Regions from separate parts of the Rugosimonospora acidiphila genome, predicted to be linked through region 1. Evidence: riboswitches for the same ligand, from Rfam matches in the RefSeq annotation. Region 1 holds a riboswitch; the other holds the start of a gene.
What was found. Region 1 has a riboswitch for cobalamin ahead of ABEA87_RS04800 (acyl-CoA thioesterase). Riboswitches for the same ligand answer to the same signal wherever they lie in the genome.
Positions count from the first base shown of each region.

Region 1 (3,970 bases):
CGGCGGCCTGTCCGGCGGCCAGAAGCGACGGCTCAGCGTCGCCCTGGCCTTCGTCGGCCGACCGCGCCTGGTCTTCCTCGACGAACCCACCACCGGGCTCGACGTCGAGGTCCGCCATGTCCTGTGGGAGGCGATCCGTGCCTTCCACGCCGAAGGGGGTGCGGTCCTGCTGACCAGCCACAACCTCGAAGAGGTCGAGGCCCTCGCCACCCGGGTGGTCGTGCTCGGCGCCGGCCGCGTCCTCGCCGACGACACCGTCCCCGCCATCCGTGGACTGGTCGGCGTGCACCGGGTGAGTATGGCCTCGACCCCGTTGCCCCGCCTGCGCGGGGTGGTGTCCACATCGGAGTCAGACGGTCGGTTGCACCTGCTGACCCCCGATCCCGATCAGCTTGTCCGGGATCTCGTCACCGCGACGGTACCGTTCCGCGACCTGGAGATCCGACCCACCACCTTGGAGGAAGCCTTCCTTCAACTGACCGCCGCCTGAAAGGGTTCCCCGTGAGCCTGGTCCTGACCAACGCGCGGTTCCACCTGCTCGAGACGCTCCGCGTGCCGATCGCCGTCCTCGGTTCCACCTTCTTCCCCACGGCCTCGATGCTCTTCTTCGTCGTCCCGTTCACCGGCGACGACCCGGCCGGCGCCACCTTCGCGACCGCCTCGATGGTCACGTTCGCCGTGATGACCAGCAATCTTTTCGGATACGGCGTGGGTGTCGCGGCCGACCGGTCCGAGCCCTGGGACCCCTACACCCGTACCCTGCCCGCGGGTCCGGGGCCCCGCTTCGGTGGGCGCGTCATCGCCGGGTTGGCCATGACCCTCCTGTCCCTGGTACCGGTGATCCTGATCGCCGCCTTCCTGACCGCGGCGCACACCACGGTGGTCGGGCTGCTCCTTGGCATCGGCGCGGCATTCGTGGCCGCGATCCCGTTCACGTTCATGGGTCTGGCCATCGGCTACGCGCTGCCGACGAAGGCCGCGCTCGCGGTCGCTCAGATCATCTTCTTCCCGCTCGCCTTCCTCGGCGGGCTGCTGTCCGCACCGCGGCAGGCTCCGTCCTTTGTGGAGGCCGTCGCACCGTACCTGCCTACCCGCGGCGCCGTGGAACTGATGTGGGCCGCGGTCGGCGACTTTCCGCTCCGTCCGCTGTCGGTCGTCATGCTTGGCGTGTGGACGGTGGCCGCCGGACTCCTGGCGGCCTGGGCCTACCGCCGGGACGAGGGACGCCGTTTCCGCTGAGGCCACCGCCTGGCAGCCATGCCAACGAGGACGCCGCGCCGGTCACACCGATGCTTTGTCGGCGTGGAGCGCGGCGAGGGCTTCGCGTAGGGCGAGCCGGTGTTGGCGGCGGATCTCTGCGTGGTGGAACGCTTCGCGGTCCTCGTCCGTTTCGGGCAGCAGTGGCGGTACGGGTCGCGGGTCGCCCTGGTCGTCGATGGCCACCATGACCAGGTGGGAGGTGGCGACGGTGGTCGGTGGCACCGCGCGGTCCCACCGGTCGGCGGTCACCTTGACGGCGACCTCCATGGAGCTGCGCCCGACCCAGGTGATCCGGGCATGGACGTGCACGACATCGCCGACGCGCACGGCCTGCAGGAAGAGGGTTTCGTCCATGGCGGCGGTGACCGCCGGGCCTTCGGAGTGGCGGGCGGCGACGACTCCGGCGACGGAGTCGATGAGGTTGAGGATGCGCCCGCCGTGCACGGTGCCCATGAGGTTGGTGTCGTGCTGATCCATGATCTGCGACACGGTCAGTTGCGAGGCGGATGGTGGCCGGCCAGGTGTGGTCATGTGCGGTTCGTTCCGTTCCGTGCAAAGAGCGGCGGCATGGAACGCAACGGCGGACGAGGCCACGACCGATCCGGTCATGACGCGTACGCGCGTTCGGCCCACCCGCGAGGTCGACGGCGGCGCCCACGCCGAGGCGTGGGCGCGGCGCGGGCAGGTTTTCGGACTCGCGGGCATGACCGCATACGTCCGGTCGCCTACTGGCCGTCGCTTTTGCGGACCCTGGCGGGCCAGTGCTTGTGACGGCGGTTGTTCCCGCTCACCGCTGCGGGGCAGTCCCGGATTCACACCGGGTTCCCTCTTGCGACGCCCGGCCAGGTGGTCGGGCGTACCAGCGCCATCGGCGAGCATAGTCGACGCGGTGGTGGCCCACTGTCGCCGCGTGCGGGGGAGAGGCGGCGGGTGGGCGAGAATGTGACGGGGCGCACGGTCACGGGGTGTCGTGCCTGCTGTTGCGGGAGGGGCGCGGCCGGTGTGGTTCGGTTTGGTGCCGGATGACGGTTCCATCGCCGGCGGGTCGTGACGAAGCGCTCACCAGTGTGGACGCGGACTGATAGCCGCACCGACCCCCGGTGGCGCGCCGCCGTTGTCGAGGCGCCGGGTCAGGCGGTACCGGAGCCGATCGCGGCGTGGTCGGCGTGGTCCAGCTCCGACAGGTCCCACGACGGGAACGGATCGGGCAGCCGCCGCCACCCGTCCTGACCCCGGCGGACCTCCTCGTCGGTCAGCAGGCAGGCAGACAGGGCTTCGTGCAGCGCGGCGGTGTCGAGCCCGACGCCGATGAAGACCAGTTCCTGGCGGCGGTCGCCGAAGACGGGATGCCACCGGCCCCTCAGCTCCGCGCGTTCGGCCGGATCGTCCGGCCACTGCCCGGAGGCGGCGACCGGTACGGCGACGGGGTCGCACGCTCCGCTCGGGCCGGCCTGTGACCACAGGGCCTGAACCTCGGGTCGGCTGGCGAGCCAGAGGAATCCCTTGGAGCGCACGACTCCGAGGTCGGTGAGCCGGTCGGTGAACAGGTCCCATAGCCGCCCGGGGTGGAACGGGGTGGCTGTGCGGAACACGGTGCTGGCGATGCCGTACTCGATGGTCTCGGGGATGTGTTCATTATTGAGCTCGGCCGCCCAGCCGGGTGCGGTCTCGGCGCGGGCGAGGTCGAACAGTCCGGTGTGCAGGACCTGCCGCGGATCGACGCGGCCGTGGACGGCGCGCACCTGCCGTGCCGAGGGGTTGAGCCGGGTGATGAGGGCCTGGACCGTGGCGAGGTCGTCGCCGGGAAGGAGGTCGGTCTTGTTCACCACGATGACGTCGGCGAACTCGATCTGATCGACCAGCAGGTCGGCGATGCCGCGGTCGTCGCCGTCGTAGGCGGCGAGGCCTCGTTCCTCGAGCGACTCCCCGGCGTTGATGAGGGCCAGCAGGGTGGCCGCGTCGACCACCGTCACCGTGGTGTCCAGGCTGGCCAGGTCGTCGAGCACCTGGTCGCCGTCCAGGCCGAAGGCGAAGGTGGCGGCGACGGGCATGGGTTCGGAGATGCCGCTGGACTCGATGAGCAGGTAGTCGATCCCGCCTCGCCGCGCCAACTCCGCGACCTCGGTCAGCAGATCCTCGCGCAGAGTGCAGCAGATGCAGCCGTTGGTCATCTCGACGAGGCGCTCCTCGGTGCGGGACAACTGGCCGCCGTCGCGTATCAGAGACGCGTCGATGTTGACCTCGCTCATGTCGTTGACGATGACCGCGACCCGTAGCCCGTCGCGGTTGGCCAGGACGTGGTTGAGCAGGCTGGTCTTGCCGGCGCCGAGGAAGCCGGACAGCACGGTGACGGGCAGCCGGCCGGTCACGGTACGTCCAGGATCTGGCGGCCCTGGTAGAGGCCGCAGTGCGGGCAGGCGCGGTGCGGCACGACGGTCTCTCGACGGGGACAGGGGCAGGGGGTCAGGGTGGGGGCGGTGGCCTTCCACTGGGCGCGGCGGTGGCGGGTGTTGGCGCGGGAGGTGCGCCTTTTCGGTACGGCCATGGTGAGGGGCTCTCCTGGTGCGGTCGTGGTCAGCGGTTGCGGGCGTACTTGGCGCGGAACTTCTCGACCCGACCCGCCGAGTCGATCAAGCGCTGGCGGCCGGTCCAGAAGGGGTGGCTGGCCGAGGAGATCTCGACGTCGATGACGGGATAGGTGTTTCCGTCG
Region 1 is NZ_BAABJQ010000002.1:469,528-473,497, reverse strand. It holds gene ABEA87_RS04810 (ABC transporter ATP-binding protein) at 1-490, shown strand, start outside; gene ABEA87_RS04805 (ABC transporter permease) at 502-1,239, shown strand; gene ABEA87_RS04800 (acyl-CoA thioesterase) at 1,282-1,791, opposite strand; cobalamin riboswitch at 1,924-2,139, opposite strand; gene ABEA87_RS04795 (GTP-binding protein) at 2,391-3,629, opposite strand; gene rpmF (50S ribosomal protein L32) at 3,626-3,805, opposite strand; gene ABEA87_RS04785 (type B 50S ribosomal protein L31) at 3,835-3,970, opposite strand, start outside.

Region 2 (3,970 bases), on a different contig from region 1:
CACCGTCCTGGTCTGCGCGCACGGTAACTCGCTGCGCGCGCTCATCAAGCACATGGACCGGCTGTCCGACGACGACTTCGTCGGGCTCAACGTACCCACCGGCGTGCCGTTGCGCTACACCCTGGACGAGGCCACGCTGCGACCGACCGGACCGGCGCGGTACGCCGACCCGCGGGCGGCGGCCGAGGGCATCGCCGCCGTGGCGGCGCAGGGGCTCGACGCCGCCGCCGTGGCGGCGCAGGGGCTCGACCCCGCCGCCGTGGCGGCGCAGGGGCTCGACACCGGCGACGCCGGCCACTGACCGCCGCCGCCCCGGCGCCGAATTCGCCAGCGGTGGCTTCGCGTCACCCTCACCGACGGTTCGCCGACGTTACGGCGGCGGCGAATCATTCCCACTCCCGCCGACAATTCGGCTTTTTCCGTTGACTCGGGCTGCTGCCTCGGCACGCTGATTTTCCGATTCGCCCGGCGCGACGCGCCCGACGCCCCATTCACCTCGAAGCCACCAGGTGGGTGGGCGTTAGGCTTCGGTTCGGAGTCGAAAAGAACGGCGTGCGCAGCGTGCCGATCAACGGCCGCCACAAGCGACACATGTCTCGGTAACGCACGCGTTTCCGCGGGGAAGGCACGACAATGTCCGGTTCCGCCACACGGTCCTGGGAGGGCATAACCATCCCGGCGCCTGGCAACTATCTTCTCGATCAGGCGCACAAGCGGATCGGATTTCTGGCCCGACACATGATGGTCAGTCCGGTACGCGGCGAGTTCACCGAGGCGACCGCCCGGATTGTCGTCGCCGAGGATCCGTTGCAGTCCTCGGTCAGCGCCACCATCTGGGCGGCCAGCGTCCGCACCGGCCACGCCGAGCGGGACACGCACCTGGTCAGCCCGGACTTTCTCGATGTCGGTCAGTATCCGACGCTGGATTACCGCAGCACCGGCATCAAATGGCAGGGCAACAACGACCCGATTTTCTACTGGGCCTACCTGCGCAAGCGCGGAGCCACCCCGGGTGAACACGTGCCGCCGCAGCCCAGCCAGACGACTGGACGGTTCGTGCTCGACGGCGAACTGACTATCAAGGGAATCACCCGTCCGGCCCAGCTACAGGTGGAGTTCGGTGGGGCGCGGACCGACCCGTACGGCAACAATATCTTCGGGTTCACCGCCACTACCGAAATCAACCGGGAAGACTACGGACTGATCTGGAACGTGGCGCTGGAAAGCGGCGGCGTTCTGGTCGGCCGGACCGTACGCATCGAAATCGCGGGCGAGGCGATTCACCAGTCCTGAGGCGGACTCATCACATTCCGGCACCCGTGTTGTTGATCACCGGGGCGGTGCGTTGCTCCGCCCCGGTGCCACCGATAGCCTGTCGACGCCGTGGTGTTCGGGAATCCGGTGTGAAACCGGAGCGGCCCTCGCCACTGTGAACAGGATGCACCGGCCCGGCCGCGGCGACGCGGCAGCCACTGGACGCGAGTCTGGGAAGGCGGGCCGGCGAGTCGCATGCGACACCTGTCAGCCAGGAGACCGGCCACGGCAACGCAAGAGCCCTACTCCACGAGGTGCTGGAAGAGGTTGCCATGGGGCTGCCCGCTGAACCGTCTCTCCGTCCGTCCAAGCGCGTGCGCGACTGGCGCGAGATAGTCATCCTGCTCGCGGTCATCGCCGTCATGAACCTCGTGGCGTGGACCGTGCTGGCCACGCTGGTCACCCCGAAGCACCTGCAGATCGGCACGAAGGTGTTCGGTCTGGGCATCGGCGTGACCGCCTACACGCTGGGCATGCGGCACGCCTTCGACGCCGACCACATCGCCGCCATCGACAACACCACCCGCAAGCTGATGGCCGACGGCAGGCGGACGGTGTCCGTCGGATTCTGGTTCGCCCTCGGGCACTCCACCGTGGTGGTGCTGCTCGCCACCGGCATCGCGGCGGGCGCCCGGTTCGTGGCCGGCCTCACCAATGACAACTCCGCCGCCCGGGCCGACCTCGGCGTGGTCAGCACCAGCGCGTCCGGGCTGTTCCTCTACCTGATCGGCATCCTCAACCTGATCGCGCTGGTCGGCATCGCCCGGGTGTACCGCCGCGCCCGCGCCGGTGACTACGACGCCACCGCGCTGGACGGCGCGCTCGACGCGCGCGGGCTGGTCGCCCGGCTGCTGCGCCCGCTGATGCGGTCGGTGCGCCACCCGGCCCAGATGTACCCGATAGGTCTGCTGTTCGGTGTGGGATTCGACACGGCCACCGAGGTGACCCTCCTGGTACTGGCCGGCAGCGGCGCCGCGGCCGGGCTGCCCTGGTACGCGATCCTGGTGCTGCCGCTGCTGTTCACGGCCGGCATGAGCCTGTTCGACACGCTCGACGGTGCCTTCATGAACGTCGCCTACCGCTGGGCCTTCGCCAATCCGGTTCGCAAAATCTATTACAACCTCACCATCACCGGGCTGTCCGTCGCGGTGGCCCTGCTCATCGGCACCATCGAACTGGTCGGAGTGCTGCACGACCAGCTGCGCTGGCGCGACCCGGCCACCAACTGGATAGCCGGGCTGGACCTCAACAACGTCGGCTTCATCATCGTGGGCCTGTTCGTACTCGTGTGGGCGGTGGCCATCGGATACTGGAAGGTGGGCCGCGTGGAGCACCGCTGGCGGGCACCGGCCGGCGAGCCCGAGCCCTCGGGCCCGAATCCACTGGCCTGACGGCGAGCCAGCGGTGCGCCGGACCCCGCATGGGGGCCGGGCGCACCGCTGGCTGTGCCGCACCCGTTGGCTGTGGCGTGCCGCTGGCTGTGGCGTGCCGGTGTTAGCCGACGATGGCCTTCACCGGTACCCGGGTGAACGTGATGTTCGCGTTCGCGTTGGTCTCACCGGTCTCGTACAGGTCCCCGACCGTGTTGTTGTCCAACTGGACCAGGTCGGAGTAGGCGGCGGGCAGGCCGGTCAGGTCGTACGGGGCCGACCAGGTGACCCCGGCGTTGGTGCTCGACCGGATGCCCATCACGGCGCGGAAGGTCGGGTCGGCCGGGCCGGAGTAGAGCAGCACCGAGTTCGGGCCGGTCACCTGCAGCACGCTGCCCTCGACCACCGGGGTGGTGATGGTGTCCTGCGGGTGAAGCGGGCTGACCAGAGTCGCCCCGCCGTCGGTCGAGTAGCCGTCGACCCGGTTGCCCGCACCGGTACCGTTCTGGTCCCGGCTGTTGATGTACACCCGCCCGTCCGTCAACTGCGTCAGGGTGCTCTCGTTCGGGTTGCTGAACCCCTCCGTGGTGTCATCGGTGTACCCGATGTGCCACGTGGCGCCGTGGTCGTCGCTGTAGAAGTCGTTGCCGCCGTAGTACTGGCTCTCCGCACCGGTGTCGGTGGAGCCGGCCGCCGGGGCGACCGAGTTGTTGGCCGGCACCACGAGCCGCCCCTTGTGCGGGCCCTGGGTCAGCACGGTGGCGTGCCCGGGACCGGTGGCGTACCAGCGCCAGTTCGGCAGCTTCACCTCGCTGGTGATCTCCCGGCGGGCCGACCAGGTGACCCCGTCGTCCTTGCTGGTCTGCACGAACACCCGCCGGGTCTGATCGGCGGTCACCTGACCGGCGAGGATCTGCGCCTCGGTGACGGAGGCCGCGTTATAGCAGGTGAGCAGCACGATGTTGCCGGTGGCCGGGTCCACCACCGGAGCGGGGTTGTCGGCGGTGTCGTCGCCCGCCTCGGCGGCCACGGACAACGGACCCCAGGTGCAGCCGCCGTCGCTGGAGCGCTTCTCGACGACGTCGATGTTGCCGGAGTCGGCGGACGAACCGACCCGGCCCTCCGCGAACGCGACCAGGGTGCCCTTCTTGGTGGCCACCACGGCGGGGATGCGGAAGCTCGAGTAGCCCTCGGTACCGGCGACGAAGGGCACCGACGAGGTGCACTTGGCGGCCTTCGCCGGCGCGGCCGTCGCCGGACCGTCGGGCGCGGCGAGCAGGTAACCG
Region 2 is NZ_BAABJQ010000013.1:155,977-159,946, reverse strand. It holds partial or broken gene ABEA87_RS22240 (phosphoglyceromutase) at 1-214, shown strand, start outside; gene ABEA87_RS22235 (YceI family protein) at 634-1,293, shown strand; cobalamin riboswitch at 1,368-1,556, shown strand; gene nicT (Nickel transporter NicT) at 1,569-2,705, shown strand; gene ABEA87_RS22225 (sialidase family protein) at 2,809-3,970, opposite strand, start outside.
Region 2: another riboswitch for cobalamin. It lies ahead of nicT (Nickel transporter NicT); the one in region 1 lies ahead of ABEA87_RS04800 (acyl-CoA thioesterase).